Regions from separate parts of the Vibrio algarum genome, predicted to be linked through region 1. Evidence: predicted binding sites of a transcription regulator. Region 1 holds the regulator's gene; each other region holds the start of a gene.
The links. The regulator PurR, encoded in region 1, represses purine synthesis genes. The targets are predictions, from matches to a motif close to TNANGNAAACGTTTNCNTNA.
Positions count from the first base shown of each region.

Region 1 (8,106 bases):
AGAAATGGCGAAGTAGCGCCACCTAAAGAAGACCCGGTCCACTTCCCAGAGTTACCATGTGAAAATTCGGATGCATATTTTGTATTGCGTGATGGTGCTTCTGGCTTGTTTATGGCAGCAAGCAACTTCCCTAAATCTCGTGAGACAAGAGCACCGTTGGTAGAAGAGTTGGTTAAATATAAAGATCGTATTTCACCTAAATTCCAATATCTAACAACGGCTCCTGTGGCTGATCCGGACGGGCGACCTACTGTGGTTCGATTCAGTCGTAAATCAAAAGAGAACTATGTTCGTTCTGAAGTTGATGGTAAACCTTCTGGATGGACAGGGCTCTATATTGACGGTAAATGGGAAATTACGGATAAGCGTAAAAAACCTAAGTCATAAACTTTTTTCATGATTTGTTTTGGCGGCCAATTGGCCGCCTTTTTTTATTTTCAGCCTTTGAGTATCATCGATAAAAATGATAATTGCTTTTTAGGAATAGAAACTACAACGGCTTCTGATTACCATGCGGTGTGTTTAAATTTTTGACTTGCGGAATGACAATAAGTGAACAAACTAAGCCTAGAGGCATAAATAGCGCATTAAATCGCGTAATTTAGCGGGGAACGCGCTTAATGTGTTCCCTTCAGTTTAAATATTGACTGAATGAAATCGCTTGATCGTGAAGTATGGTCTCCGACTTTAGTATCAATTAGAACAAATTTATACAATTTCATGACAATAACAAGTAATCTAAGAATTATAAGATGTGGTAAACTGCTCATCCTGTGAAAATACTTAAATCAAAAAGGTAAAATAAAAATAGTCCCTATGTCTGAAGCACTTTTATTCCACAAAACCTACAAACATCCAACCAGTTCAGAATGGGTGGTTTTCGTGCATGGTGCTGGTGGTAGCTCTTCTATTTGGTTTAAGCAGATTAAAGCGTATAAAGCGCATTTTAATTTACTGCTCATTGATTTGAGAGGACATGGTCGTTCTAATAATTTATTAAAAGGTTTTATTACGAATCAGTACACCTTTAAAGACGTTACCATGGATATATTAAAAGTCTTGGATCATCTTAAGATTCACTCAGCGCATTTTGTTGGTATGTCATTGGGTACTATCATTGTCCGAAATATTGCTGAATTAGCATCAGGTAGAGTAAGGACTATGGTGCTAGGTGGGGCGGTGACTAGATTAAATATACGCTCGCAAATATTGGTTAAGTTAGGTGATCTAAGTAAGCACATTGTTCCCTATATGTGGCTATATGGCCTTTTCGCCTATATTGTTATGCCACAACGATGCCAGAAAGAATCTAGGCACTTATTTGTTCGTGAAGCTAAAAATTTATGCCAAAAAGAGTTTAAACGATGGTTTAAGCTTACGTCGGAAGTAAACCCTATGATGCGTTATTTCAGGGATCAAGATTTAGCTATCCCTACGCTCTATCTCATGGGCGATAAAGATTATATGTTTATCGCACCAGTTAAAGAGATGGTAGCAATGCATAAAGAAAGTACTCTGCACGAAATTTCAGATTGTGGACACGTGTGTAATGTCGAAAAGCCAGATGAATTTAACGCTAAATCGATAGATTTTATTCGCCAACAGATAAAGTAACTCCGTATACATTATTCAGTAATATGTAATGGGTTACTGCAATTCCAACATAGACCAAATTGGCCTTCGTTTACTTCTCCGCACTCAGAACAAGTCCAATCAACCATGTGCTCTTGTTGCTGCTGATACTCTAAAATTATCGCTTGTACAGTTTCGATTTTGTTTGGTTGGAGAAGCCATACATATGGGTCTGTGTCTTCTGTTAGGGGTATTTCACCTTTGAGGCCAAAGATACCATCTCCACGGACTTCCGCTAGGATGCATTGCTGCTGTAGAAGCCCACATAAGATGTGAGCCTCGGTCGGATTAGATGCACTGAATACTTTCATTAATTAAGCCGCATTGTTAGGACGTAGTTTCGCCATAATCCATTTTGTTATTACAGGAAAAAGGCCCAATAAAACGAATGAGGCTAAAACACTTGGTGATACGATACCAGAAAGGCTATCAATGTTGGCTAGTTGGGTTCCTGCATTTAAGTAAACCATCGTCCCAGGTAGCATACCCAGCTGGCTGACAAGGTAGAATTTAGTGGTTGAGATTGGCGTTAATCCCATCAATAAATTGATTAAAAAGAACGGAAAAACAGGTATTAATCTCAAAGAGAATAGATAAAACGGACCGTCTTTTTCAACGCCTTGATTTAGGGTTTCTAGTTTTGCACCAAACTTATTTTGAACCCATTCTCGAAGTAGATAACGACTGCTTAAAAACGCCAACGTAGCCCCAATCGTACTTGCAAATGAAACTAGGAATAAACTAGTGAAAAAACCAAATAGTGCCGCGCCTAACAAGGTCACAACAGCGGCACCAGGAATAGAAAATGCGGTGATAGCAACGTAAGCAAAGAAATAAACAAGAGCGGAAAAAACAAAGTTGTTTTCAATATAATCAGCAAGCAATGCTTGCTGCTCCTTAGCATTATCTAGTGTGAAATATTGACCAAACTGAGTAGCAAGTAAAACAATAGTAACAATAAGCACAATGCCAATAATGAGTTTTTTATTCATGTAAGATGATTCCAATAAAATGGTATTAGCTATTATGACAGGCAAAGTTAACAAAAACTTTCAAATAGATATAAAAAAACCACCTAAACGAGTTGGGTGGTTTTTTTATTTTGGATAGCAATAGTTTATTAATCTAAAGATTCGATAAGTTCATTTCTACGAGTCTGTGATATTACTGACCAATGCGTACCATTTAGCGCTCCTTCAAGTGCCCATAGTAATTCGATATTTACAGGCCCGTCTTGGGAGGCCTGGATAGCTTTAAAAGCTTGTACCGAGCCCATATTTCTAAGCTGACTAACTGATTCGATACCTACTTTTTTCAACATTCGTTCGGTCCCTAAACGAAGGTTAGGCAGATCTTTTAGTCGAGTTGGTTTATCTTCAGAGCTTGACTCTTTCTCTTCACGAGCCGACTTTAGAGCAACTTGCGCGATGTTTAGTATATCTTCACTGTTGTCCCACAAAGAGTCTGGAAGAGAAAAGTATTTAGTAACAACAGGAAACCCACGTTTTTTGTATACGTAGGGTTGATAGATTTCGTTTTTAAACTGTTCTTCAAGAGGTTTACAACTGCGTATATGCAGTGCGTTGTTAACGACTAGAGCAAACATTGCGTCATCGACAAAAATACCGAATCCGCCAAACATCGAGCGAGATTTTACCTTGCCAAATTTTTCAAACAGTTTTAATGAGTTTTTAAGTACTGGTTTATCCATTTTTTCAAATCTCAGGTTAAAATTGCATCAACCAATTCAGAACCGAGAAATTAACAAAAATCAGAGATGATATGTCAGAGAATAGTGAGAACTCATGACAAATTTGCTAATCGGTCTTCGGTAACCCCGCTACCTTTTTATTTTCTATTTGAAAAGAGAAAATAACTTGAGGCCGGAAGCTTTGCGTCCCATCTTTTCAGATGGTTTGCCCTGATCGTGACATGTTTAATATATGTAAAGTTTGGACAAAGATCACCAAAATAAGCGCCCAGTGTGATGGTGATCTCATTTATTTGACGTGATTATGCATTATTAGACACTAATTATTCACACGTATGCTAAGAGCGCTATAGCGCGTAGTTACTGTCTAATATTTTTGACGCTTTCTCGAATCATCAATTCCGGATGCATCTCGAAAATGCGCCTTTCATGTTCTTTATCTTTAATTCTGCTTAATAATATTTCGAATGCTGTCTTACCGACACGTCGTTTAGGCTGATGAATCGTGGTCAACGGAGGAGAGAAATATTCTGCTAAATCGATGTTATCGTAGCCAATAATAGAAATATCCTCTGGTATGCGAATACCGTTTTGCTGAAGTCTACTCATCATTCCCAAAGCCATAGTGTCATTAAAACAGAATATGGCGGTTGGTTTTTTCTCCATAGCAATGATTTTGTCCGCCGTTTCTACAGCGGTATCACATTCAAAGTTCCCTTCGAATATATTTTCTTCGCTGAAGGGAATGTTGCTCTCAGCTAACGCGCGCTTATACCCTTCGAGTCTTTCTAGACATAATGTTTTGTCTAGATGGCCACTCAAACAGGCGATATCGGTATGACCATTTTCAATCAGGTATTTGGTGGCTAAATATCCGCCTTCTTCAGAGTTGTCGATGATTTTGTCTTTTGACTGCTCTGACAATGATTCACCTTGCCCCCAATCCATAAATACTTTTGGGATATCAACGTGAGAGTCAAGCATCTCTTGCAATTCGCTGGTTAGGTCAGAACACATTACAAAAATACCATCGACCCGTTTTTCCGCAAGCATGCGGATATAGTCACGTTGTTTCTCGTAAATACCGCCGGTATTACAAAGAATTAACGTATAACCTTGTCGGTAACAGTAACTTTCGACACCATTGATAACTTCAGCGAGAAATGGGTTAGTCGATTGAGTTACCAACATGCCGATGGTTTTTGTAGAATTACACTTTAAGCTGCGAGCAACGGCGCTGGGTGCATAGTTCAACTCTTTAACCGCGTCATTAACCTTTTGCTGTGTAGCTTCAGCGACAAAGCGAGTTTTATTAATAACGTGAGACACTGTAGTAGTGGATACGCCAGCGATGCGAGCGACATCTTTAATCGTTGCCATTTAGGTTGTCCTATTTTTCGAAGGCTGAAGCGATAACGCGCTTACTGAAAATAAACAGTTAGGAGTCTTGGTCAGCTTAATGCGTAATAAACACAAAAGCCGCTATTAAGCATAGCGGCTATTAATAAGTTTTACTCGAAAGTATGTTATCAATTTTATAGCTAAATAACTTTCTAAACAATGATAGAAATACAGTATTAAGACTTACTACTCAGATTTAGGGCTTAGTATCCATATTTTTACACTGTTGTTCACTCTCCAGCTAAGTAGCTGCGATCGAGATTACAGAAGTTCACGAGTACTTCGGTAACGCTAGAGTAAAAACCGAATTCATCGAGTTTTATGCATTTTTCGCTAAACTGAGGAAGCCAACTGAGAAGGTAGCTCTCGATAAACTCTTTCTGCTCCAAGAGCGCTTCGTTAATGTGGTCGAGTTTTTCTAATTCGTTCGACCTGATAATCATGTTGCCCAAAAAGTCCAGTTCAATAGCAACATGATCCGCAGGTTCATTGAAGCCTTCTTTTACATCAATGCCTTTGCTTTGCATTAATGTCTCCATATCTTTGGCAGGTTGATCATTTAGCAGGTTAGCCTTGCCTATGTACATTGAAGCATAAGGCAGTGCACCTGTGGTGTCGGTCGTTAAAAATAGCTCACAGAAATCTGCGGCAAGTTCTAGGTGAGCATCTTCTCTATCTTGCAATTTGTTAAGTGCATGGATGAGTCTATTTATGGATGGTTTTAAGTTTTCGTTTTCTCCAAGCCCTGTTAAAAAGGCACGAATCTCATGAGATTGGTATGCTTCGATTTCTTCCGGTGTTAGTTCACGAGCAAATAGGCTTGAGAGCCACCAGTAAATTTCAGCGCGTTTCTCGTTAAATGCTTTTGTCTCTTCCATCTCGATATTCCTAAACTGATAAGGTCTCTATTAGTGTAAGCAAAAAATATGAATAGAACTAATCCAATTTATGAAGAATTATGACAGTAAATGTAAGAAAATTAACGTAAAGTCAATAACTTGCCTTGCATCAATAAACCGATAAATTTAATGCGCTTTTCTCAATTATTGCTAGAATTGTTAATATATATGAATAGAATGCAATCCATCCATCCAGATATAAGTGGTGATTATGAGTAGTCATGTATTAGTTGTAGAAGATGATGTTGTCACTAGAAGTAAGCTTGTTGGCTACTTTCAAAAGGAAGGTTACAAAGTCAGTGAAGCAGAAGATGGTCAACAGATGCGTGAGATCCTTGCTTCTAATCATGTTGATTTGATTATGTTAGATGTGAACTTACCCGGCGAAGATGGCTTAATGTTAACTCGCGAGCTTCGTAGTCAATCGAATATTGGCATTATATTGGTTACAGGTCGAACGGATAGTATTGATAAGATTGTTGGCCTTGAGATGGGGGCTGATGATTACGTGACTAAGCCGTTTGAACTCAGAGAACTGCTTGTTAGAGTCAAAAACCTACTGTGGCGAATCTCACTAGTGAATCAACCAGTTGAAGAAAAAGAACATGTTGATACCTCTGGAAATACGGTTTATTTTGGTGATTGGGTTTTTGATATACAACGTCGAGCGTTGAGCCGAGGCGGCGAGCCAGTTAAATTAACAAAGGCAGAATATGAGCTTTTAGTGGCGTTGACGACTCATACGAATAAGGTACTAAGTCGTGAAAGAATACTCAATCTGATTAGTCATCGCGTGGATGCTCCGAACGATAGAACCATTGATGTGCTGATCAGACGCTTACGCTCTAAGATGGAGTACGATCCTAAAAACCCACAGATATTCGTAACTATACACGGAGAAGGTTATCTATTTGCGGGGGATTAAATTTGAATGTTACAAAGAAAAATGCCGAGGTCATTTAATTATCCCTCGGCATTTTTTTATTCTGGTCGAGACACGCTAAGTTCAGTGTCTTCTGTCGTAAGTAGGGAGTCCCTGACATACATCCATAAGAGACCTAATTGCTCACGCCAATAATGTTCCGTCTGTTCTAGATAAGTCGATTTAGGAGTATATTTATTCCAAGCTTGCTCTATATCCGCTTGCGCTAAGTAGTTCGTAGGCGCAGGTGTTGGATTTAAACCGGCAGATTGGAACTCCATCAGTGCTCTTTGCATATGGCTTGCAGAAGTCACCAAGACTAGTTTACTTTGATTAACAAAAGCAGCCGCTTGCCGTGCTTCCTCCCAAGTATCTTTGGCTGTTTCAAGCAAGATAATATCAGGTTTAGCGACTCCTAGGGCTAGGGCAACTCGGGCCATCATTTTTGCATGACTGAATTCAGTGCCACCTTTGTAACCTGAAAGAATCAATTTAGAGCCAGGATACATTCGTATAATCCGAATGCCTTCAGTTAACCGCATCAGCGCAGTACGACTTAATTCAGATGTCGGAGGGATTTGGTCATCAACCACATGTCCTGCACCTAAAACCATCACATAATCGACGGTATCGTCTACTGGTAGAAAAACGGTGTACTCTCGCTCTATCGGCAATAACAGACGACTAGAAATAGGTTGGAAAGAAACGAGAAAAATACCGGTTAGCGACAAGAATACAAATAGGACACCTGTCTTTTGTCTTTGGGTAAACATAATAAACAACAAGCCAATAAACCCGATAATTAACAGGGCAGGTAAAGGCATTGCCAAAGAAGAAACTACTTTTTTCAGCTCAAACATACTTAATTAGTCCGAAAAACCATCACTTAGAAGTAAAAAAGTAGCATACCCCTTTATTACTGTGATTCCTATGACAGAATAGGCGGCTGATTTAAAAAATGATGTTCCAATCATAAAAACGGAAAGTATTGAGTGTGAAAGACGATCGTAATTTTGATGATATAGCTCATAAGTTCGTTAAGAACATCTATGGTTCTGACAAAGGAGAAATCCGACAAACCATAGTTTGGGATGATCTTATGCAGGCGCTTACGCTACTATCTGGTTCAAATAATCTGCACATTTTAGATGCAGGTGGTGGGCTAGCACCAATGTCTCAAAGGCTGGCTAAACTCGGTCACCGAATCTCTTTGTGTGATATTTCTGCAAAGATGCTCGGCTTGGCGAAAGAAGATATTGTTAAAAATGGCCTTATTGATCATTATTCGTTAATTCATTCTCCGGTTCAAAATATCGCAGAGAAATTACAAGGCCCAGTTGATATGGTTCTGTTTCATGCGGTGATGGAGTGGCTAGCTTCGCCTCGAGAAGCATTAGAAAAAGTGTTACAGCAAGTTAAGTTAGGTGGTGTTGCATCCATTATGTTTTATAACCACCATGGTCTCGTCTTTAAAAACGTGATTTGTGGCAATATTCCGCATGTTTTACAAGGCATGCCGCATAGAAATCGTTTCAAACTTC
Region 1 covers NZ_JAQLOI010000001.1:1,672,944-1,681,049, forward strand. Annotated here, with positions in the region: gene topA (type I DNA topoisomerase) at 1-387, shown strand, start outside; gene PGX00_RS08000 (alpha/beta fold hydrolase) at 817-1,614, shown strand; gene PGX00_RS08005 (DUF7577 domain-containing protein) at 1,626-1,943, opposite strand; gene PGX00_RS08010 (TVP38/TMEM64 family protein) at 1,947-2,624, opposite strand; gene PGX00_RS08015 (TfoX/Sxy family DNA transformation protein) at 2,753-3,343, opposite strand; cyclic di-GMP riboswitch class I at 3,460-3,563, opposite strand; gene purR (HTH-type transcriptional repressor PurR) at 3,704-4,723, opposite strand; gene torD (molecular chaperone TorD) at 4,975-5,622, opposite strand; gene torR (two-component system response regulator TorR) at 5,855-6,568, shown strand; gene elyC (envelope biogenesis factor ElyC) at 6,625-7,425, opposite strand; gene cmoM (tRNA uridine 5-oxyacetic acid(34) methyltransferase CmoM) at 7,560-8,106, shown strand, end outside.

Region 2 (8,106 bases), 1.6 Mb from region 1:
TAGGTTCATGAAGAATAAAACCTCGATCTTCCGATACTGGACCGCCACTAAGCACTGCGGCCTCTAGGCTCTCTTTGTGAATCTGCGGATGAATGGAATCTACATCCACTTTTCTCAGCATTCCTCCTACGGTTATGTCGATAGGGGAGTTGACTACTATACCCATTGCACCATCTTCATTATGTTCGCAAATATAAATCACAGAGCGATGGAAGAGAGGATCTTGCATGCCTGGCATTGCGACTAAAAAGTGGTTAGATAAATTCATATAAACTCCATTGCTCAATCTAAACGTCGAGGAAAGGGGCTGCCTGGACAGCCTATTTGACAGTCTATTTACTTGACTATCTGTTTATTCGACGTTCAATTGCATCCATTAATTTTCCTGTAATTGACACATCGAATGCAGCTTCTATTTCTTTTATACAAGTTGGACTTGTGACATTTATTTCTGTTAGTTTGTCACCAATGACATCTAGACCTACAAATATTAGTCCTTTTTCTTTCAGTGTCGGTGCAACAGCTAAAGCTATTTTTTTGTCTGTTTCACTTAATGGTCTTGCCTCACCTCGTCCGCCTGCAGCAAGGTTACCTCGTGTCTCCCCTTCGGCAGGAATACGAGCTAAGCAATAAGGCATAGGCTCGCCATCAACCACTAAAATCCGCTTATCGCCATTGCTGATATCTGGAACAAAGGTTTGAGCCATTGCGTAATTTTGACCATGATTGGTTAATGTTTCGATAATAACTGAAACATTTGGATCTCCCTGCTTCACGCGAAAAATTGAAGCGCCACCCATTCCATCTAATGGTTTTAAAATAATATCGCCATGCTCTTCTTGAAATGCCTTAATTTTTTCTGCTTTTCTGGTCACGATTGTGGTTGGTGTAAGCTCTGGGAACCAAGCGGTAAATAGTTTTTCATTACAATCACGTAAGCTTTGTGGCTTATTTACAATTAAAGCACCATTTTCTTCCGCGCGCTCTAAAATGTAGGTCGCATAAATATATTCAGTATCAAAAGGGGGATCTTTACGCATTAGTACCGCGTCTAGTTCGGAAAGCTCAATTGTTTGTTCTGCTGTGAACTCGAACCATGATGTGGGATCTTCTTTTAATGTTACGATTTTTGTATCAGCAACGGCAACACCTTGATCTAAATGGAGATCATTCATCTCCATATAGTGAATTTCGTAGCCGCGTTTTTGGGCTTCAAGCATCATGGCAAAGCTAGAGTCTTTCTTGATATTAATGGACGAAATAGGGTCCATTACTATGCCGAGTTTAATCATTGTGTTCTCCTATGTTTGAGGTCGCCGAGGTAAATTATTTAGAGTTCAAGGTTAAATTAACCAAGATCGCCAAAGCGAACCTGTAATGCGGTAATTGCCGTTAGTGCTGCGGTTTCTGTTCTTAATACTCGAGGGCCTAACAATGTCTCTTCAAATTGGTAAGACTCGGTTTTGGCTATTTCTTCTGCGGATAGACCACCTTCAGGGCCTATAAGTAGCCTGACTTTTTCAACTGGCTCTGGGAGCGTATTTATCGAATATTTGGCTCTGGGGTGAAGATTTAACTTTAGCGCATCATCCTCTTCAGCACACCATTCTTCTAATTGCATGATTGGTCGAATCAGTGGGACTAGATTTCTTCCACTCTGTTCACATGCAGCAATGGCGATCTTTTGCCACTGCTGAAGCTTTTTTCAAACCTTTTAGTGTCTAACTTAACACCACACCTTTCTGAAATAAGGGGAGTAATAGTGTTCACACCCAATTCGACTGATTTCTGAATGGTAAATTCCATTTTGTCGCCACGAGAAATAACCTGACCTAAATGGATATCTAAAGGGGATTCAATTCTATGTTCAACTTTTTCAAGTACGTCGACAAGAACGGACTTCTTAGTGACTTCTGTAATTTTGGCTGGAAACTGTGCACCTGTGCCGTCAAATAATAGGACTTCTTGACCTGGTTTCATTCTGAGTACGCGGCCAACATGGCCTGCTGCGTCATCACCAAGTGATGTGATGCCAAGATTCGTTATGATCTCTGGATGATAAATTCGAGGTAGGCGCATTGTTGGTGGTCCTGAGTATTATTTTCTGCTGATAACATGGATGCATTCTGACGAAAAAACAAGGGCCTTAAGCTAGGTTGTTTATCTTAAGCTATTCCCGTTGGTTCTAACAAACTCACTAGGATAGCTGTATTCCCGTATAAATTAATTCTTGTTTGCATTCTCGACAACTGTACTGTGTACTGCCTTTTAAAACTTTGTTGTGGCGACGAATAGTAAGTGGATAGGAGTTACATTTGCACTGATATTCAAAGGTTTGCCCTTGGACGGAAGTAACTTCAAAGCTGTGTGTGGTTTTTGCATTGAGGGAAAAGACTTGTTCCATGACTTTCTGCCACTCTTTCCCATGAGGCCTAACTCGGCCAAATAAACGAAAAGTAATTAAATGAGCTAATTCATGCGGGATTACCTCTTGCAGGAATTGCTCAGTGTTTTCGCTAAGGAGGATGGGATTAAGACGAATTTCCCAATTTTGAAAATAAGCTTTTCCTGCTACCTTCCCTCTTAATCTAAAGTTGAGCTCTGGCAGTGGAAATGTTTGATCAAAATATTGATTGGCAGTGGCAACATGGTGGGACAATGCTTTTTGTGCCTGATAAGTAAGTTCGATATTGCCCAAAAATTAACTCCTAAAAAAACGCCTCAGTATTATCTGAGGCGTTAATTATAAGGCGAATTCTACCTTGTTACTATTTAGAATTTCACAGCCCTGCAAAATCACGTAGAAGCGCGGCTTTATCTGTCGCTTCCCACGGGAACTCTTCGCGACCAAAGTGACCGTATGCGGCGGTCTTCTTATAGATTGGTTGAAGAAGGTTCAGCATTTCTTGCAGACCATATGGGCGGAGATCAAAGAACTGACGAACCGCTCTAATGATAGTATCGTGGGATACTTTTTCAGTTCCGAATGTTTCTACCATGATAGATGTTGGATCGGCAACACCGATGGCGTAGGACAACTGAATTTCACAGCGATCTGCTAAACCAGCAGCAACAATATTCTTAGCAACATAGCGGGCAGCATAAGCGGCACTGCGGTCAACCTTTGATGGATCTTTACCAGAAAATGCACCGCCACCGTGACGAGCAGCTCCACCGTAAGTATCTACGATGATTTTTCGGCCAGTAAGACCACAGTCACCCATTGGACCACCAATAACAAAACGACCCGTTGGGTTAATGAAGAAGTTTGTATCTTTGTTTAACCACTCAGAAGGAAGAACAGGCTTGATAATTTCTTCCATTACGGCTTCACGTAGGTCTGGTGTAGAAATAGAATCGCAATGCTGTGTAGAAAGAACAACGGCATCAATACCAACAATTTTACCTTGCTCATATTGAAAGGTAACTTGGCTTTTGGCGTCTGGACGTAACCAGTTTAGTGTTCCATTTTTACGAACTTCAGCTTGTTTCTGAACAAGCAGGTGAGAATAAGTAATAGGAGCTGGCATTAATACTTCAGTTTCGTTTGTTGCGTAACCAAACATAATACCTTGATCACCAGCGCCTTGGTCTTTCGGGTCGGCTTTATCAACACCTTGGTTGATATCTGGTGACTGTTTGCCAATAGTGTTTAGTACGGCACAAGAGTCCGCATCGAAACCCATATCAGAACCAACATAACCAATTTCACGAACGGTTTGGCGCGTGATTTCTTCAATATCAACCCAAGCAGATGTCGTTACTTCACCACCTACCATAACCATGCCAGTTTTTACGTAAGTTTCGCAAGCTACACGGGCTTTAGGATCTTGTTCAAGAATTGCATCAAGAACAGCGTCTGATATCTGATCTGCGATTTTATCTGGGTGTCCTTCTGATACTGATTCAGAAGTAAACAGGTGCTTAGCCATAGTAGATAGCTCCGTATTAAAACGTTAAAAAAAGATGCAAAAATGCATCTCTAAAAAATAAAATAATCAGTGTGTAAAAACGACATTGCAAATGGGCGTTTCTACATCTAGACGTCTATTTTAGTATTTGGAGTTCAAATTACAAGTTTTTTCTGAGCGAGATCATAGACTGAATGAATGTAAATTTAGGCAAATAAAATTATTTTCATCAAAAAGTGTTAAATGTTCGTGAATAATCGATAAGGAAATCGATTGCAGTCCTAATTTCGCTTTGAGAGAATAGCGCCGCTATTAATTAACCATAGTTCAGGTTAACTAGCGATTACCCTAATTATCGAATTCGCGTATCTACTCAGGAGCAGACATGCCTTCCCAACAAGAATTAGCAAATGCAATCCGTGCCCTTAGCATGGACGGTGTTCAACAAGCCAACTCAGGTCACCCAGGCGCACCTATGGGTATGGCTGACATTGCCGAAGTACTTTGGCGTGGCCACCTAAACCATAACCCACAAAACCCAGAGTGGGCTGACCGCGACCGTTTTATTCTTTCTAACGGCCACGGCTCAATGCTGATTTACTCCCTGCTTCACCTCACTGGTTACGATCTTTCAATTGAGGATCTGAAAAACTTTCGTCAATTGCACTCTAAAACACCGGGTCACCCAGAATATGGTTATGCACCGGGTGTTGAAACAACCACTGGCCCACTAGGCCAAGGTATCACTAACGCGGTTGGTATGGCACTGGCGGAAAAGTCATTAGCGGCTCAGTTTAACCAAGAAGGCCATGACGTTGTTGACCATAACACTTATGTGTTTATGGGTGATGGCTGTCTAATGGAAGGTATTTCTCACGAAGCATGTTCTCTTGCGGGTACTTTAGGCCTTGGTAAACTTATCGCGTTTTGGGATGACAATGGCATCTCAATTGATGGTGAAGTAGAAGGTTGGTTCTCTGACGACACACCTAAGCGTTTCGAAGCCTACGGCTGGCATGTTATTCCAGCGGTTGACGGTCACGATGCCGCCGCTATCAATGCGGCTATTGAAGCAGCAAAAGCAGAAACTGGCAAACCAACGCTTATCTGTACTAAAACCGTTATCGGTTTTGGTTCTCCTAACAAATCAGGCTCTCACGATTGCCACGGTGCACCGCTAGGCGCAGACGAAATCGCTGCAACACGTAAAGCACTGGGTTGGGAGTATGGTCCTTTTGAAATTCCGTCGGAAATCTATGCGCAATGGTCTGCAAAAGAAGCAGGCGCAACTAAGGAAGCGACGTGGAACGAGAAATTTGCAGCTTATGAAGCAGCATATCCAGAGCTTGCAGCTGAATTCAAACGTCGCATAAATGGCGAACTACCAGCAGAATGGGAAGCAAAAACGTCTCAAATCATTGCTGACCTTCAAGCAAACCCTGCAAACATAGCGTCACGTAAAGCGTCTCAAAATGCTTTAGAAGCGTTTGGTACTATGCTTCCTGAGTTTATGGGTGGTTCTGCGGACCTTGCACCGTCAAATCTCACCATGTGGTCTGGCTCTAAGTCCATCACACCAGAAGACGCTTCAGGTAACTACATTCACTACGGTGTACGTGAGTTTGGTATGACCGCTATCATGAACGGTTTAGCCCTTCATGGCGGTTTTGTTCCTTACGGTGCCACCTTCCTAATGTTTATGGAATACGCTCGTAACGCACTTCGTATGGCTGCACTGATGAAAGTGCAAAACATCCAGGTGTATACGCACGATTCCATTGGTTTAGGTGAAGATGGTCCAACGCACCAACCTGTAGAGCAAGTTTCATCACTGCGTTTAACGCCAAACATGAGCACATGGCGTCCATGTGACCAAGTGGAATCGGCTGTAGCGTGGAAATTTGCAATCGAGCGTAAAGATGGCCCTACGTCACTTATTTTCTCTCGTCAAAACCTCGCACAGCAAGAGCGTGATGCCGCTCAAGTGGCTGACATTGCGAAAGGTGGATACGTACTGAAAGATTGTGATGGTACGCCAGAGCTTATTCTTATTGCCACTGGCTCTGAAGTTGAATTAGTCGTTGCAGCGGCGGCGCAACTGACGGCTGACGGCAAGAAAGTACGTGTTGTTTCTATGCCTGCTACGGATGTATTTGATAAGCAAGATGCGGCTTACCGTGAAGCAGTACTTCCTGCTGACGTGAGAGCACGTGTTGCTGTTGAAGCAGGTATTGCTGACTTCTGGTACAAGTACGTTGGTTTTGACGGACGTGTTATCGGTATGAGCACCTTTGGTGAATCAGCGCCAGCAGACGAACTATTTAAGATGTTCGGCTTTACAGTTGAGAACGTAGTTAAAGCCGCGAACGAAGTGCTTGCGTAATAACTCGTTGAGAAGCCACTATTGTAACAAGAGTTGGTAAATAAAAAAACCGAGCTCAAGCTCGGTTTTTTTACACATGCATTTTTATTTATATACAGTATTATCTTTCTTCAAATAAAAAGGATGAGAGTAACGTTGATGCTAAAAATAGCGATTAATGGTTTTGGCAGGATAGGCCGTAATGTGCTGAGAGCCTTATATGAGAGTGGAAAAAACTCTCATATTCAGATAGTTGCTGTTAATGAATTAGCACTACCCGATGCGATGGCGCATCTTCTTCAATACGATACGAGTCATGGGCGCTTTGGTAAAAAAATATCTAACGATCAAGAACACCTCTTTATTCATCATGAAAATGGTGAGTTTGACTCGGTTAGAATTCTTCACTTAGCGGATATTGAATTATTACCATGGCGAGATCTACACGTTGATATCGTTTTAGATTGTACAGGCGTATATGGTAATAGAGATGATGGACTCAAACATATTGCTGCTGGTTCGAAAAAGGTGTTGTTCTCTCACCCTGGTGCAAATGATCTCGACAATACGATTATTTATGGTGTCAATCATGAGACATTATTGAAAAAGCACAATATCGTTTCAAACGGCTCCTGTACAACTAACTGTATTGTACCGATCATTAAGGTGTTAGATGAGGCGTTTGGAATCGATTCTGGCACTATCACTACGATCCATTCGTCAATGAACGACCAACAAGTGATTGATGCTTACCATCCTGATTTAAGAAGAACCCGTTCTGCTAGTCAGTCAATCATTCCTGTAGATACAAAACTTCATAAAGGGATTGAAAGAATATTTCCGAAATTTTCCAACAAATTTGAAGCGATTTCGGTACGAGTACCCACAGTAAATGTGACAGCAATGGATTTAAGCGTCACAATTAACACAAAAGTGAAAGTTAATGACGTAAATCAAACCATCATAGAGGCATCTCAGTGTACATTACGTCACATTGTTGACTATACTGAAAAACCATTAGTTTCGATCGACTTTAATCATGATTCACACAGTGCAATTGTGGATGGAACGCAAACTAGGGTTAGTGATGGTCGTCTAGTAAAAATGCTTGTTTGGTGTGACAACGAATGGGGTTTCGCCAATAGAATGCTAGACACTGCTGTTGTAATGCATTCATGCGAGAAATAGTATAAAAAATAATTTATTTACCCTGTGAAATAAATTGCTATTATATACATCTAAGCAACAGTTAAAGAATTTCTAAGTTCGGTACAATACCGGGCTAAATAAACTTTCTTAATTTATAAATCGAGAGGACAAACCATGTCTGTAATCAAGATGACTGACCTGGATCTAGCAGGTAAACGTGTATTTATCCGTGCTGACCTAAACGTACCAGTAAAAAATGGCAAAGTAACTTCAGATGCACGTATTCTTGCATCACTTCCTACTATTAAGCTATGCCTAGAAGCTGGCGCTAAAGTAATGGTTACTTCTCACCTAGGTCGCCCTACAGAAGGTGAATACGCTGAAGAGTTCTCTCTAGCACCTGTAGTTAATTATCTAAACGATGCTCTTGATTGTGAAGTGAAATTAGCAAAAGACTACTTAGATGGTCTTGAGCTAAACACCGGTGAACTTGTTGTTCTTGAAAACGTTCGCTTTAACAAAGGCGAGAAGAAAAACGAAGAAGAGCTTTCTAAGAAATATGCAGCGCTTTGTGACGTATTCGTAATGGATGCATTTGGTACGGCTCACCGTGCTCAAGCTTCAACTCATGGTGTTGGTACTAACGCTCCAGTTGCTTGTGCTGGTCCTCTACTTGCTGCTGAA
Region 2 covers NZ_JAQLOI010000001.1:3,231,770-3,239,875, reverse strand. Annotated here, with positions in the region: gene PGX00_RS15120 (YqgE/AlgH family protein) at 1-268, opposite strand, end outside; gene gshB (glutathione synthase) at 345-1,292, opposite strand; partial or broken gene rsmE (16S rRNA (uracil(1498)-N(3))-methyltransferase) at 1,349-2,079, opposite strand; gene PGX00_RS15105 (SprT family zinc-dependent metalloprotease) at 2,198-2,698, opposite strand; gene metK (methionine adenosyltransferase) at 2,781-3,932, opposite strand; gene tkt (transketolase) at 4,297-6,294, shown strand; gene epd (erythrose-4-phosphate dehydrogenase) at 6,433-7,461, shown strand; gene PGX00_RS15085 (phosphoglycerate kinase) at 7,597-8,106, shown strand, end outside.
Region 2: a site for PurR is predicted at 4,173-4,192, ahead of metK (methionine adenosyltransferase). Genes of this name have one in related genera too.

Region 3 (8,106 bases), 1.3 Mb from region 1:
CTTGAGTTGCTGCAAGGCCGATACCTTCTTCTTCGTACATGGTTTCAATCATGTCATCGATGAATTTTTTAATCTCTGGAGTAACTTCCTTTACTGGTTTAGCAACAGTGCGAAGGCGGTCATCCGGGAATGTTAATACTTGTAATACAGACATATATAACTCTAAAAATTGAACTGTGTCCAAACAGCGGTTCAGTGAATAACGCAATTCTAGACATTTTATAGATCAAATGACAGCATCCTGACTTTTCTATCTTCGGGATTAACAGCCACGAATTGGTTATTTTACTCCTTTTTTACTCTATTTTAGTATTTTTTTTAATCTCTTCACTTTCTTTGGTTTTCATTGCGTGCTCAATCGGTCTTAGAGGTAGGTTGCTAATGTGTGATAAAACGCTTTCGGCATGGTTAACACTCAGTTTTACACCCTTTATTGGAAGCAGTAATTTCCGCAAGTTAGTCTCTATTACTTCTCCAGTAAATATTGTTAATTCGTCCCGTAAAGAACTAAAATATTTCGGATTTAAACCACAGCAAATTGCTTACATTAAGCAGTATGCTGAAAAAGATGTGGATTTTTGTTTATCGTGGCGAGATTCTTTATCTAATAATTCGATTATTACGCTTATCGATAGTGATTATCCTGAACTTTTAAAGCAAATTGGAAATCCACCACCAGTTTTATTTCTAAAAGGAGATGTGAGTAGTTTATCTGAACCTCAGATCGCTATCGTTGGAAGTCGCAATGCGAGTACTGACGGTCTTAAAAATGCAAGGGATTTTGCTGCGGATTTATCTAGGAAAGGATTAACTATCACCAGTGGTATGGCATTAGGTATTGACGGTCATGCGCACGATGGTGCTTTAAAAGCAGGAGGAAAGACGATAGCTGTACTCGGTTCGGGACTCGAAAATATTTACCCAGCTAAACATAGAGAGCTTTCAACAAGAATAATAGAGAATGGCGCCTTAGTGTCAGAGTTTCGGCCAAATGGACTGCCTAAACCCGAAAACTTCCCTAGGCGAAATAGAATCATTAGTGGCCTTTCTTTAGGTGTACTTATAGTAGAGGCTGCGAAAAAAGTGGTTCGCTTATTACAGCAAGGTATGCCAATGAGCAAAGTCGCGAAGTATTTGCATTACCCGGTTCTATTCATAATCCGCATGCAAGAGGCGGAAATGCTTTAATAAGAGAAGGGGCGAGCCTAATACAGTCCTCGAGTGATATACTTAAAGAAGTCGATAGCTTATTAAATTGGTCAGTTAATGCCCAACGAGGACTTTTTACTGATGAAGATGAAAATGAGCAATTGCCATTTTCGGTACTCTTGGCTAACTTAGGAGTTGATGAAGTGGTATCGGTTGATATTTTGGCACAAAGGACCCATATCCAAGTGCATGAAGTCATGATGCAGCTACTGGAGTTAGAGCTTCAAGGGCATGTTGCCGCTGTATCCGGCGGTTATATTCGAACGAGGAGGGGTTAGCTATGATGGACATATTGATGTATTTGTTCGAAACCTACATCCATAGTGACGTAGAGTTAATGGTCGACCAAGATGAACTTGAAGAAGAGCTACTAAGGGCTGGTTTTCATCAAGAGGAGATCTACAAGGCTCTTGACTGGCTAGAAGATTTAGCCGCGCTTCAAGAAAGTGATCAGCGTTCTGCTATCGCGAAGGGAGCGTCAACCTCAACAAGAATTTATACCGAAAATGAAAAAAATCGCCTAGACGTGAAAAATAGAGGTTTTTTGCTCTTTTTAGAACAGGTGAATGTGCTAACAACTGAAACTCGAGAAATGGTCATTGATCGAGTGATGGGGTTAGAGACGCAAGAGTTACTGCTTGATGATTTAAAATGGATTATTTTGATGGTGCTATTCAATGTACCAGGGAATGAAAACGCTTATACCCTTATGGAAGAGTTACTTTATACCGCAGAAACCGGCATATTACACTAATCTAAGAAGCTTAAGGTATGTATGAGTGGAAAGATAAATAACCAGTTATTTGAAGCGCATGAACACGCGCTAGAGCATGATTCGTGTCCATTGTGCGGTGACAGCCATGGTGGAGAGTTAACGCTACGGCACGGAAAACAAGGGCCATTTCTTGGTTGTAACCGTTATCCTGATTGTGACTATATAAAGTCTCTATATAACAACGATGGGCATATTGTGAAGCCGTTAGGCGTTCCATGTCCAGAATGTGAAAAAGAACTGGTTTTACGTCAAGGTCGCTATGGCATGTTTATAGGTTGTAGTGGTTACCCAGAGTGTCATCATATAGAGTCGCTTGATCAACCAAGCGAAGAAGCTATGGATTCATTTTCGTGTCCAGATTGTGGTTCTGGTCAACTAGTAGAACGAAAATCGCGCTTTGGGAAAATTTTTTGGGCGTGTGACAATTATCCTGGGTGTAAATTTACGGTTAATCAACCACCTAGAAATGGTAAGTGTGAAAATTGTGGTTTTCCTCTATTGGTTGAGAAAAAAACGTCCAGAGGTACTAGTCTTCAATGTGCTGCGCGGAAGTGTCAGCATAGTCAAAATGTTTAACGGCGCCAATGGCGCCGTTTTTGTATGTTAGCTATCGCTGTGACTTAGTTTTATTGCGTAGCTTTTAAGAGCTGGGAATGAAGCCTCATCGAGTATTTCTGATAAGATAAGTAACTGCTCACTTAGCTCAAAGTAGCTAGAAGCACTCACATTTATGTGCCCCATCTTTCTGCCTGGTCGCTTGTCTTTCCCATACCAATGAATATGGCATGCTTGTTCTTTTAATACACCTGTAGGAAGTCTATCTTCACCCAGAATGTTTACCATCGCGGTTGGCCTAATTAGGTTTGTGCCTCCTAAGGGGAGACCACACACAGCCCTAAGATGATTTTCAAACTGGCAAACTTCAGCTCCCTGCTGAGTCCAGTGCCCTGAATTATGCACTCGTGGGGCGATTTCATTAACTAGTAATTGACCGCTGACATCAAAAAACTCTAAAGCTAGAACACCGACATAGTTTAGTGTTTCTGCTACCTTGGTGAACATTTGCTTGGCTTGGGATTGTAGTGCCGAGTCAGTTATAGCAGCAGAAAGAGATAAAACACCATTTGTATGAATGTTTTCAGCAAGCGGATAAACTGAAATTGTCCCATCTATACTTCTAACACCGACTAATGAAACTTCACGATCAAACGGTATAAATGCTTCTGCAACGACCGCTTGATTCGGTGATTCCGCAATACAATCTTCTATTTCGGGCCATATAGAATCAGCCTCAGATTGACTTTTTAGTCTCCACTGACCTTTACCGTCATAGCCACCTAAAGTACTTTTTAAAACCATAGGTAGACCGACTAGCTCAATAGCCTTTGTAAAGTCGTCTTTAGTATTTATTACATGATACTTGGCATTGGCTACACCGGATTTGTCTAATAGTGCTTTTTCTAATCGACGGTCTCCACCGATCTTAATCGCTTCTGTACTAGGGAGAAACTTTCCACTGGCTTCGCAAATATCCAGAATATCGTGGGGGATATGCTCAAACTCAGCGGTAATTACATCTGCTTGTTCAATGGCGTTATCTAACCCATGACCGAGTAGTGCTTGAGTTAGAGGGTGGACTATGTTTTCACTGGTAACATCAAATGCTGATATTTGAATATTTAGAGGAGCGCCTGCTAGAGACATCATTCTGGCCAGTTGTCCGGCACCTAGTACAAGAACATGCATTTATATTAATCCTCTGCTGGGTTTGGGTTAGCTAGAATAGTTTCGGTTTGTTCGTTTCGAAAAGCTTCTACTTTTGCCATAACGGCTTCGTTATGTGTCCCAATAATTTGAGCTGCCAGTATACCAGCATTTGCAGCACCAGCTTCACCGATAGCTAATGTTCCAACGGCAATACCTTTTGGCATTTGCACAATAGAAAGTAGAGAGTCCATCCCTTTTAAAGCACGCGATTGAACGGGCACACCTAATACGGGCAAACTTGTGAAAGCTGCTGCCATTCCGGGAAGATGTGCTGCGCCCCCTGCGCCTGCAATGATTACTTTTAATCCTCGCTCTTTTGCACTGTTAGCATAGTCAGCTAGCAATTGTGGAGTTCGATGTGCTGATACCACCTTTGTTTCGTAAGCTATACCAAATAAATCTAACATTTCAGCGGCAAGTTTCATGGTGGGCCAATCTGATTTAGAGCCCATAATAATTCCGACTTTCATCGTTAACTCCTACGAATTAGTTCATTGCGAGTAGATAATTTTCGCGCATTATAAGGTGAAAATGGCACGAGGAAAACGTTTGCGTCAGTTATTTTCATATCTTGTAAACAAATAGACTTAGCAGCGAAGTCGAAGAGTTTGTACACTAAGGTAAATGTTGAAGCTGAAAACTAGAGAAATGAGTAACTTTAATCACGTAATAGATGCACTAAAAGGTGGAGAGGTGATTGCCTATCCAACAGAAGGGGTTTTCGGTGTTGGATGTGATCCAGACAATGATGAGGCAATTAGAAAGCTCTTAGCCGTTAAAAATAGGTCTGTTCAAAAAGGACTCATTTTGGTGGCTGCCTCTTATGAGCAAATTCTACCTTATATTGATACATCTTCATTAAGTGCCGAGCGACTTATTCAAATTAAGGGCTCTTGGCCAGGTCCTATTACTTGGGTTATGCCGGTTAGTCAACACACTTCAAACTTAGTAACAGGTGAGTTCAATTCTGTTGCGGTTCGGGTAACTGATCATCCCTTGGTTCAAAAAGTATGTTTAGCATTCGGTAAGCCGATAACGTCGACAAGCGCAAATCTTTCTGGATTACCTCCTTGTATGACAACAGAAGAGGTTGAAGGACAGTTGGGTAACACTGGTGTAATTATCTTAGAAGGGAATACAGGGGGAAGAAATAAACCCTCAGAAATAAGGGATGCGCAAAGTTCTCAAATTTTAAGACAGGGATAACAGTGCTACTGTGAATAAACCAGATCTGCGGTGATAAATTATGTCTACGGTGAATAAAGAACAAGTAAAATCATTTTTGTTAGAGTTGCAAGATAGTATCTGTCAGCAGTTAGAGAAAGTGGATGGTAAAAGTAAGTTTAAAGAAGATGCATGGAAGAGAGAGCTTGGTGGAGGAGGAAGAACAAGAGTTCTTAAAGACGGAAACGTATTTGAACAGGGTGGGGTTAACTTCTCTCATGTCTTTGGGGACAAAATGCCAGCTTCGGCTACAGCGCACCGCCCTGAGCTCGCAGGACGAAAATTTGAAGCTATGGGGGTTTCTTTAGTTGTCCATCCAAGGAACCCTTACATTCCAACATCTCATGCCAATGTTCGATTTTTTATTGCTGAAAAAGAGGGTGAAGAACCTATTTGGTGGTTTGGTGGTGGCTTTGACTTAACACCGTTTTACCCTTTCGAAGAAGATTGCGTTCACTGGCACCATGTGGCGAACTCGATTTGTAATCCTTTTGGGCAACATGTGTATGCTGAACATAAAAAGTGGTGCGACGAGTATTTTTATTTACCTCACAGGGATGAAACACGTGGTGTTGGTGGTCTCTTCTTTGACGATTTAAATCAATGGGGCTTCGACACATGCTTTTCCTATATACAAGCGGTAGGCGAAGGGTTTGCAAGTGCTTACTTGCCAATAGTCGTTAAACGAAAAATGTTCGAATATGGCGATCGTGAACGACAATTCCAGTTGTACCGTCGCGGACGCTACGTAGAATTTAACTTAGTCTTTGACCGGGGTACGCTGTTTGGGTTGCAAAGCGGTGGAAGAACAGAGTCGATACTAATGTCAATGCCACCGTTGGCTAGATGGGAGTATAGCTTTGAGCCAGAAGAAAATAGTGCCGAAGCATTGCTTTATAGTCATTACTTGAAAGCTAAAGAGTGGTTATAAGTTATTGGCTAAGCGAACTTGAAATGGTAGGGTCATCTTAGATGGCCCTTTTTATTTTTTACAGTAGGCAAGGATATGGCTAGCGCACCTGATAAATATCTCGTATTTGGCAACCCAATTTCACAAAGTAAATCTCCTTTTATTCATACTCTTTTTGCAAGGCAAACCATGCAAAACATGGAGTATTCTACCTGTGGCCCTGAAGTCGGACATTTTCTTGAGGCTGTAGAGGCTTTTTTTAAAGAGGGTGGAAGGGGGTGCAATATAACGGCACCTTTTAAAGAAGAAGCTTATCAGTTTGCAGATAGATTGACAGAGCGAGCAGAATTAGCCGGTGCCGTTAATACGTTAAAAAAATTGGATGATGGAGAAATTTTAGGGGATAACACGGATGGAGAAGGTCTCGTTCAAAACTTACTTCAATATCAAGTGCCACTAGAAGGTAGTCGGATTTTACTACTTGGGGCTGGTGGTGCGGCAAGAGGTGTTATTAAACCGTTGTTAGATCAAAAGCCCGGTCAATTAACATTAGTGAATCGAACCTACAAAAAAGCGGAGCAGCTTGCACAAATATTTACACCTTTTGGTGACATAAATGTAGAACATATAGATAAAGTGGATACACCATTTGATGTAGTTATAAATTCAACTTCTGCGAGCCTATATAAGCAAGTACCAGATATCAGCACGAACATATTTTCCGGAACGACGATCGCGTACGATATGACCTATGGTGCGGGAATGACGACTTTTAATAAATGGGCAAGAGAGAACGGCGTCGCTAATGCTTATGATGGGCTGGGTATGTTGGTTGGTCAGGCAGCAGAAAGTTTTATGCTATGGCGAGGGTTACGTCCAGGTACAAAACAGATATTAAGAGAGCTTCGCAAGAACTTAGAAGGCTTGTAATGAATCAAGCTATTTTATTCCCAGATATCCAAGAATGGAATGCAAAACTTGAAGTAATAAAGTTTCCTGCTTTGCAATCAGGTTCATTAATAGACTGCACTATTTCTTTACATCGTTTATCTGCATTATCTAGAAATGATGAGATAGGCGAAAACGAGGTACTAAATGTATTTTCTGAGTACCGCTTTGATATAGAGGAAATAGCAGAAGAAATGATCGAGGACGAGATGTTTAATGACCTCGATCAGATAGAAATTAGCTGATTGAAGATACGTGTTCTAGATAATCGTTTTTATTCTCTACATAATTTTGTGCAGATTTTTTTAAGAAAAGCAGTTCCTGCTCTTTTAGGGGGCGTATTTGCTTCACAGGGCTGCCGACATAGAGGTAGCCACTTTCCAATACTTTATTCGGTGGCACTAAGCTCCCTGCGCCAATCATTACATCTTCTTCTATAGTCGCGCCATCTAAAACAATTGCTGCCATCCCTACAAGAACACGATCTTTTATTGTACATCCATGCAGCATTACCTTGTGACCTACGGTTACATCGTTACCTATGATGAGAGGATAGCCATTTGGGTTACTATCAGATTTATGCGTTACATGCAGCACAGTTCCATCTTGGACATTAGTGCGATTACCTATATAAATATGGTTTACATCAGCCCGGGCTGATACGAAAGGCCATACACTTGAGTCTTCACCAATTTTTATATCACCGACCAAAACAGAACTTTCGTCGATATAGGCTGATTTATTAATTTGAGGGCATATCCCTTTATAGCTTCTTAATTTGCTCATCATTTATCCTTATAGATTGCGTATTGAGAGTATATGCAAATAGTAAAGTTAGTAAAACTAAGCTTTAGTGGACAAAAACTATCCAAACAGTAAATAAAAAGCAAAAAACATTAAAAAGGGGTTGCCAATGTGATTCATCTCTCTATAATGCGCCTCACTGACACGGCAGAGCCCACAAGGCTTTGCAGATGAATCAGTAAGACGAGCAGCTTGAAAAAGCCTTTCGAAATTAAAATGAAAAAGTATTTGACTCTTCACTTTAAATCGCTAGAATGCACGTCCGCTTCAAGGGAAAGCCTAGAAGCAACGCTCTTTAACAATTTAAACCTATATCAATCTGTGTGGGCACTCGTTGATGACAATCGACAATGATTCTCTGCTTTCGGGCAAGAAATCAAAAATCGGTTTCAATGAACTGAGTGACCTAATTTGATGTCTTCGGATATCGAACACAGTTATTTAAATACCATTCTGTTGGAATGGTATG
Region 3 covers NZ_JAQLOI010000001.1:375,597-383,702, reverse strand. Annotated here, with positions in the region: gene def (peptide deformylase) at 1-154, opposite strand, end outside; partial or broken gene dprA (DNA-processing protein DprA) at 382-1,487, shown strand; gene PGX00_RS01960 (DUF494 family protein) at 1,490-1,963, shown strand; gene PGX00_RS01955 (DNA topoisomerase family protein) at 1,985-2,560, shown strand; gene PGX00_RS01950 (5-(carboxyamino)imidazole ribonucleotide synthase) at 2,588-3,730, opposite strand; gene purE (5-(carboxyamino)imidazole ribonucleotide mutase) at 3,736-4,221, opposite strand; gene PGX00_RS01940 (L-threonylcarbamoyladenylate synthase) at 4,400-4,957, shown strand; gene hemF (oxygen-dependent coproporphyrinogen oxidase) at 4,998-5,906, shown strand; gene aroE (shikimate dehydrogenase) at 5,982-6,815, shown strand; gene PGX00_RS01925 (DUF1488 family protein) at 6,815-7,078, shown strand; gene PGX00_RS01920 (gamma carbonic anhydrase family protein) at 7,071-7,619, opposite strand.
Region 3: a site for PurR is predicted at 4,289-4,308, ahead of purE (5-(carboxyamino)imidazole ribonucleotide mutase). Genes of this name have one in related genera too.

Region 4 (8,106 bases), 1.2 Mb from region 1:
GCACTATGGCAGATATTTATTTCTCCACACCCTCACATTAACCCTTTCACTGCCGCTATTGGCTGGTGTATACCTCTATTATTCCCGTTGAGAGGCATATTATCGGGTAAAGCTTATACCCACGCATGGGCAAACTTTGTTTTGATGCTCTATTTTTTGCATGCGCTCACCATCTTATATGTAGATCAAGGCGAAAGATGGCTTGCAGCGGTCGAATTAATATTGGCTTGCAGTGCATTTGTAGGGAACGTACTTTATGCAAGGCATCGAGGAAGAGAGTTAGGCCTAAAGTTACCTAGGTTGTCGGAAGTAGAAAAAAAGAAAAAGAGAAATTTGGTAAAAAATAAGTTAACAAAATCAAAAAAGGCCCCATTGAAGTTAATCAATTAAGGGGCCTTTTTGTTCGGCTATTTTACCCACTCAAAAACCAACGAATTTACTTCTAACATAGGCTCTTGCTCAACCGTGTTGATGACTTCTTCTATCGCTTGAGGAAAAGTATTGGCATTGTCTTGAACTGTCGTCTCTTCTGATGGGATTATTGCCGTAGTACTTTCAACTAGCTCAGCACTCTCGACTAACTCTGTACCATCCACCGTCACATTGAGCTCTGGAGTTATACTATTTTCATCTAATGTTGGAGCAATAAGCTCGTCCACTTCAAATTTTGTAACGTGTTGGCTTTGGATTACTTCTGTTTCAAAATCTATTTCAGAGCCAAGTAAGTGTATGTTAAATGTCACTTCGTTGCCGACTATTTTTTCAACGTCGACACCCGCAACTGAATTCAATTTTTGTAGAATGTTTTCTAATGCGAAAAAGCTTTGAGCAGACTCAACTTCAATAAACTTTGCGGTAATTGTATTTTCTGATACACCACTCGACTTTATGGCACTCTTACGCGCATAGTAATTACTTACTTCATCTATAACTACTTCTAGAGCTTTAAGAGTATCGCCCGTTGCTTCACCTACAACTGGTTCACGTTTAGAGTCCACTATGAATTCAGGTTTTTCATCATACAACGTCCAACGTACATAGCTGCCATTCGCTGCCTTTTGCACCCTAATAACAAGTACTGCATCTGAAGAATAACGCACACTTGCTTTGCTTATCGGTGACGTAAAGCCGCCCCATAAATCAGGACCAGATATACTCGTAACATCTTCGATATCACCAACAGGAATCGTGATCGGCAAACCACGTAAATCTGAAAATATTTTAATTTGATTTAGAGCGCTGCTATCTGTGTAATCCCACAATATTTCGCGGCCATATTGCCCTTCTTGAATCACCCAAACAACTAAGTTTGATCTAATGTCAGACCAATACGGAAGCTCCGCTTGTCCTAACAAAGACTGAATTTGAGGTGGGTTAAAAACCATTTTTATACTTTTCTGACCTAATTGCTCTCCATAAGAGATCTGAGAAAGATAATTACCGCTTCTATTAAGCACTTTTTTAATCACGGGGCTATTTATGGCGTTCTTATCACCAGATGCCCGAACAATGACTTGCTTCAAACCTTCTGCTTTTGCGAGTTTTTCAGCATCAGCTTTACTCTCATCTAAAACTACTTCTGAACTGAACACATCAACCTTTACTGATGCATGAAGAGGTAAAGAGAGTATTCCTATGAACAAAACAACTAAATAGCGCATGCTGACCCTAAATTAAATGAGTAGTGAATAAATGAAGTTAAGCCGCTCTAGTATAACGAGAAAGACGAACACTACCAAGTTAACTCACGAGAACCTTGTTTGGCTCAATTTCAACGGCTATTTATTACAGGGGTATATTGGAAAATCTCAGCAATTTATAGCCATTTTTTTGATCTAAACCGCGAGGCAAACGATTGCATAAATGATAGAATCCTGCGAATTTTGTTTAACTAACTATTTCGGATGGAATCATGACTAACGTACTTATGGGCGCACAAATGCTATTTGTTGCATTTGGAGCACTTGTTCTTGTACCTCTATTAACCGGGTTAGACCCCAACGTTGCACTGTTTGGTGCTGGCGTCGGCACCCTTATTTTTCAACTTGTCACTAAACGCTCAGTTCCCATTTTTTTAGCCTCTTCTTTTGCGTTTATTGCTCCAATTATGTACGGGGTTCAAACATGGGGTATTGCGGGCACAATGAGCGGTCTTATGGCTGCTGGTGTTATGTATATTATTTTGGGTGCGGTCATTAAAGCTAAAGGTGTCGAGATCATCCATAAGCTGCTTCCACCGGTCGTTGTGGGTCCAGTAATAATGGTCATTGGCTTAGGCTTGGCTCCAGTTGCCGTTAATATGGCATTGGGCAGAACAGGCGATGGTACTCAATTAGTGGATGCTGACGCAGCGTTATGGATCTCTAGCTTATCGTTATTGTCCGTTATTGGCATTAGCGTATTTGCAAAAGGCTTTATGAAGTTGCTGCCTATTTTTGGTGGTATCTTTGTTGGGTATGCTGTAAGTTTGATGTTTGGTGTTGTCGATTTTAGCCCTGTAACAGAAGCTGCTTGGATTTCATTACCTAACTTTGTTGCACCTGAATTCAACATTAATGCCATCTTATTCATGATTCCAGTTGCGATTGCACCTGCCGTTGAACACGTGGGCGACATGCTGGCAATCTCAAATGTTACAGGTAAAGACTACCTTAAAAAACCAGGCCTTCATCGCACAATAATGGGCGATGGCATTGCGACGATGGCAGCATCTATGGTTGGTGCTCCACCAAACACAACTTATAGTGAAGTTACAGGTGCCGTTATGCTCACCAAGGCTTATAACCCTGTGATCATGACTTGGGCTGCTGTTACCGCTATCGTTCTTGCTTTAGTTGGTAAACTAGGTGCAATTCTACAAACGATTCCTATGCCTGTTATGGGTGGTATCATGATCCTTCTGTTCGGTTCTATCGCTACCGTAGGTTTGAATACTCTTATTAAGAATAACGTCGATTTACATAAGTCACGCAACCTAGCGATTGTTGCAGTGACATTAGTGTTCGGTATTGGTGGCATGGCTTTCGGTATCGGTGAATTCAGCCTTCAAGGTGTAAGCCTTTGTGGTATCGTGGCAATCATTCTTAACTTAGTCCTACCACATGATCTTGGTGAAAACCACGTAGTGGATAATGCTCAAATAGAAGATGAAGCCTAGTTTTTCAAATAAACTGTGATGACACTTTGCTAAAAATATCGGTATACCGAAACGAAAAAAGGTTGCGTGAAATACGCAACCTTTTTTCATTTAACTCTCACTATAACGTAGATGTTATACCGTAATCTTGACCGTAATTATTAACAACAAAATCGATATCTTTATCACCACGACCAGAAAGATTAATTAAAACACTGCCTTTTAATCCTTGCTTAGCCAGCTTAAATACATATGCAACAGCATGAGAAGACTCTATCGCGGGTATTATCCCCTCTAAACGAGATAATTCAAAAAATGCATCAATCGCTTCCTTATCATCTACCGTACCATACTGCACTCGTCCCAGATCTTTAAGGTAACTATGCTGAGGCCCTACTGATGGATAATCTAATCCGCTAGCGACCGAGTAAACTTCTTGAGGCTCCCCTTCTTTATCTTTAAGCATGTAGGATTTAAATCCATGCATTACCCCAGGTTCCCCTAGAGTTAAAGTAGCAGCATGCTCGCCTTCTACATCCAAACCTCGACCTGCTGGCTCAACACCATGAATAGCAACGTTTTCATCATTTAAGAAAGCGGTGAACAGCCCCATAGCATTAGAACCACCACCAACGCATGCAACAAGATTATCCGGTTGTTTGCCGGTCATCTCTTCAAATTGAACTTTTGCCTCATTTCCAATGATAGACTGGAAATCACGCACCATCATAGGAAACGGGTGAGGACCAACCACCGAGCCTATCGCATAAAGTTGAGTCACAGGATCTTGTAAATAGGCTTCAAACGCGGCATCAACCGCTTCTTTTAACGTTTTTCTTCCATGAGAAACAGGTACGACGGTTGCACCTAAAATATGCATTCTAACGACATTTGGATGTTCTTTTGCTATATCAACTTCGCCCATATATATATCGCATTCAAGTCCAACAAGTGCTGCAGCCGTTGCCAAAGCAACACCATGCTGACCAGCTCCTGTTTCTGCGATGATTTTTTTCTTACCCATTTTTTTCGCAAGTAACGCTTCGCCAAGGCAGTGATTAATTTTATGAGCGCCAGTATGGTTAAGATCTTCTCGTTTTAAGTAGATATCTATGCCATATTTTTCCGATAAATTCTGAGCATGGAAAATAGGGCTTGGACGGCCAACAAAGTGCTTATAAAGCCTTGCTAGCTCATCTTGAAAGTTCGGATCCTGGCGGCAATTCTGATAAGACTGATTGATCTCTTCCATAATTGTTTCAAGTTGTGGAGGAATAAAGCTTCCACCATATTCACCAAAATACCCTTCTTCATTAGGCAATGTATGCTCAAAACTATTTTTCATTATTAGTACCCTTGCTGACGTTGTGTGTTTCTAGATTACAACGCAGCCAACCCGGAAGGTAGAGTCGTTTATGGCTATTTATTCACTTCGTGATACTGCTCTCGCTAACTAGTACACAAGATCTAAAAAGGGTTACTGTAAAACAGTAACCCTTTTTACTACGATCGATTGCGACAGCAAATCTAGTCACTTATCTTATTTTGTACCAAAGATCTTATCGCCCGCATCACCTAAACCTGGAACGATATAACCTTTGTCATTTAGCTTCTCATCAATTGCAGCGGTATAAAGTTCAACATCTGGATGTGCTTTCTTAAGCGCTTCGATTCCTTCCGGAGCAGAAACTAAAACCAAGACTTTTATATGCTTACAACCTTTGTCCTTTAATAGGTCAATAGTTGCAATCATTGAGCCGCCAGTTGCAAGCATCGGATCGACAACAAGAGCAATACGCTCATCAATATTTGATGCAAGTTTATTGAAATAAGGAATAGGTTCTAAAGTTTCTTCATCACGATAAATACCAACAACGCTAATACGTGCACTAGGTACATGCTCAAGCACGCCATCCATCATGCCTAAACCTGCACGCAAAATTGGAACAACAGTAACTTTTTTACCTTTAATTTGATCAACTTCTACTGGGCCATCCCAGCCTTCAATTGTCACTTTTTCTGTCTCGAAATCTGCTGTCGCTTCATAAGTTAACAGGCTACCAACCTCTGTAGCCAACTCACGAAAACGCTTCGTGCTGATATCCCCTTCGCGCATTAAACCTACTTTGTGTTTAACCAAAGGGTGTTTCACTTCAACAACTTTCATTTCCATCTCCGACGATTTTTTAGTAAACCTTGCAATTATACATGTTTTTTTAAGCTTTTTCTGAATGAATATAACGAAAAAATTTCTTACGCAAACGTTTTCCTTATTGCTGCAACTCGGTTAGAATAGCGCCGATTTTCACATCCAAACTATCATGACGAGGACTTCCCGTGAGTGGCAATAACACTTCTCTTAGCTATAAAGACGCTGGTGTAGACATTGATGCAGGTAATGCTCTAGTAGACAGAATTAAAGGTGTAGTAAAACGCACCCGCCGTCCAGAAGTAATGGGTGGCATTGGTGGTTTTGGTGCTCTTTGCGAGCTGCCAACCAAATATAAAGAGCCACTACTTGTTTCTGGTACCGATGGCGTAGGCACGAAACTTCGTCTTGCCTTGGATATGAACAAGCACGACACAATCGGCATAGACCTTGTTGCTATGTGTGTCAACGATCTGATTGTTCAAGGTGCGGAACCACTATTTTTCCTTGACTACTATGCAACAGGTAAGCTTGACATCGATACCGCTGCAGATGTTGTTTCAGGAATTGGTGAGGGTTGTATTCAAGCAGGTTGTGCACTTATTGGTGGCGAAACAGCTGAAATGCCGGGCATGTACGAAGGCGAAGATTACGACGTAGCTGGATTTTGTGTTGGTGTAGTAGAAAAAGCAGATGTTATTGATGGTTCAAAGGTAGCGGCTGGAGATGCCCTTATCGCTGTTGGTTCTAGTGGCCCACACTCAAACGGTTACTCTCTAGTACGTAAAATAATTGAAGTATCTAATGCTGATCTTTCAGAAGAATTGAATGGTCGCGCTATTGGAGAGCATCTTTTAGAACCGACTAAAATCTACATAAAATCAGCACTTAAGATGATTGCGGAACACGATATTCACGCAATATCGCATATTACTGGTGGTGGTTTTTGGGAAAATATCCCACGCGTTTTACCTGAAGGGACAAAAGCAGTCATTGACGGAAAAAGCTGGCAGTGGCCTGCTATCTTTAACTGGCTTCAAGAAAAAGGCAATGTTGAAACCTTTGAAATGTATAGAACATTCAACTGTGGTGTTGGCCTAATCGTCGCGTTACCTAAAGATCAAGCGAGTGCCGCTGTTGAATTGCTAAAATCTGAAGGTGAAAATGCTTGGGTTATTGGTGAAATTGCCAGTGCATCTGAAGGCGAAGAGCAAGTAGAGATAAACTAAGGTAATTCAACACTATGAAAAGGATCGTCGTACTCATTTCTGGAAACGGTAGTAACCTACAAGCTATCATTGATGCTTGTGGCACTCGAATTGCCAATGGTGAAGTCACTGCTGTTTTCTCAAATAAATCTGATGCGTATGGCCTAGAAAGGGCTAAACAATCCGATATTGATGCACGTTTTATCGATCCTAAAGCGTTTGAAAACCGAGATTTATTCGATACAGAATTAATGTCTCAAATAGATAGATATCAGCCAGATCTGATTGTTCTGGCGGGCTATATGCGTATTCTAAGCAAAGAATTTGTGGCTCACTATCTTGGAAAAATGATCAATATTCACCCGTCTCTACTACCTAAATACACAGGGTTGAACACCCATAAACGTGCTATAGAGGCAGGTGACATTGAGCACGGAACGAGTGTTCATTTTGTAACAGAACAACTCGATGGCGGACCTGTTATTCTACAAGCCAAAGTACCTGTTTTTTCTGAGGATACTCCTGAAACATTAAACGAAAGAGTACAAACGCAAGAACATGATATCTATCCACTAACCGTAAACTGGTTTGTTGAAGGTCGGCTATCGATGACCGACAACAACGCGATACTGGATGGTAAAGTACTTGGTGAGTCAGGGTATGCTTCTGATTAGTTAGTAATAAATGAGTGATATTTTCTCTAACCGAAAAAAACAGCGAGAGCTTCACAAGCCATCGCTGTTTTTTTATTCATTAAATTCGGATTATTTAATTTTTGGTAGAGCGAACTCTACATCAACCAAACACTCCGTATTACAACTTATAACTTCACCAAAATGAAATAGGTTGTATTCACCTGGTTTCATTCTATTCCACGTTTCATTGTCCGTTAGAGGTTGAGTAGCAACAACTGTCACAACATCATTTGGTGTTGTCTCTTCTTGAAAGTTAACCGTCATGTCTTCATCAATGAGGCTTGCTTTACCAAAAGGTGCTCGTCTAGTAATCCAGTAGAGATGATTAGTACAATAAGTCATCACATAATCGCCATCACTAAGCAACATGTTAAAAATACCAAACTCTTTTAACTCGTCACAACAAACAGCGATATATTGGAACATCTCAACGATATCTTGAGGCGGTTCAGGGTATTTAGACTCTAATTTATTGAGTATCCAACAAAATGACAACTCGCTGTCTGTCTTACCTACCGGTCTAAATCGACCTGTTTGCAATGAATCGTAATCTGATAGCTGCCCATTGTGGGCGAACGTCCAATACTTCCCCCATAACTCGCGGGTAAATGGGTGCGTATTTTCTAAATTAACACCGCCTCTATTCGCTTGTCTTATATGACTGATGACAGCACAACTTTTAATAGGGTAGTTTTGTACTAACTCCGCTATTTTTGAGTTGTAGCTAGGATTGGGATCTTTAAAAGTTCTAAACCCTTTACCTTCGTAAAAAGTAATCCCCCAACCATCACTGTGAGGACCGGTTTTTCCACCTCGCTGCATCAACCCTGCAAAACTAAAACAGATGTCAGTTGGCACATTAGCGCTCATTCCGAGCAATTCACACATTTGCAAAACCTTTAACTACTAATATTACTA
Region 4 covers NZ_JAQLOI010000001.1:2,870,390-2,878,495, forward strand. Annotated here, with positions in the region: gene PGX00_RS13355 (DUF2069 domain-containing protein) at 1-390, shown strand, start outside; gene PGX00_RS13360 (DUF2066 domain-containing protein) at 408-1,661, opposite strand; gene PGX00_RS13365 (uracil-xanthine permease family protein) at 1,913-3,157, shown strand; gene trpB (tryptophan synthase subunit beta) at 3,258-4,481, opposite strand; gene upp (uracil phosphoribosyltransferase) at 4,677-5,303, opposite strand; gene purM (phosphoribosylformylglycinamidine cyclo-ligase) at 5,474-6,514, shown strand; gene purN (phosphoribosylglycinamide formyltransferase) at 6,529-7,167, shown strand; gene PGX00_RS13390 (class II glutamine amidotransferase) at 7,258-8,076, opposite strand.
Region 4: a site for PurR is predicted at 5,390-5,409, ahead of purM (phosphoribosylformylglycinamidine cyclo-ligase). Genes of this name have one in related genera too.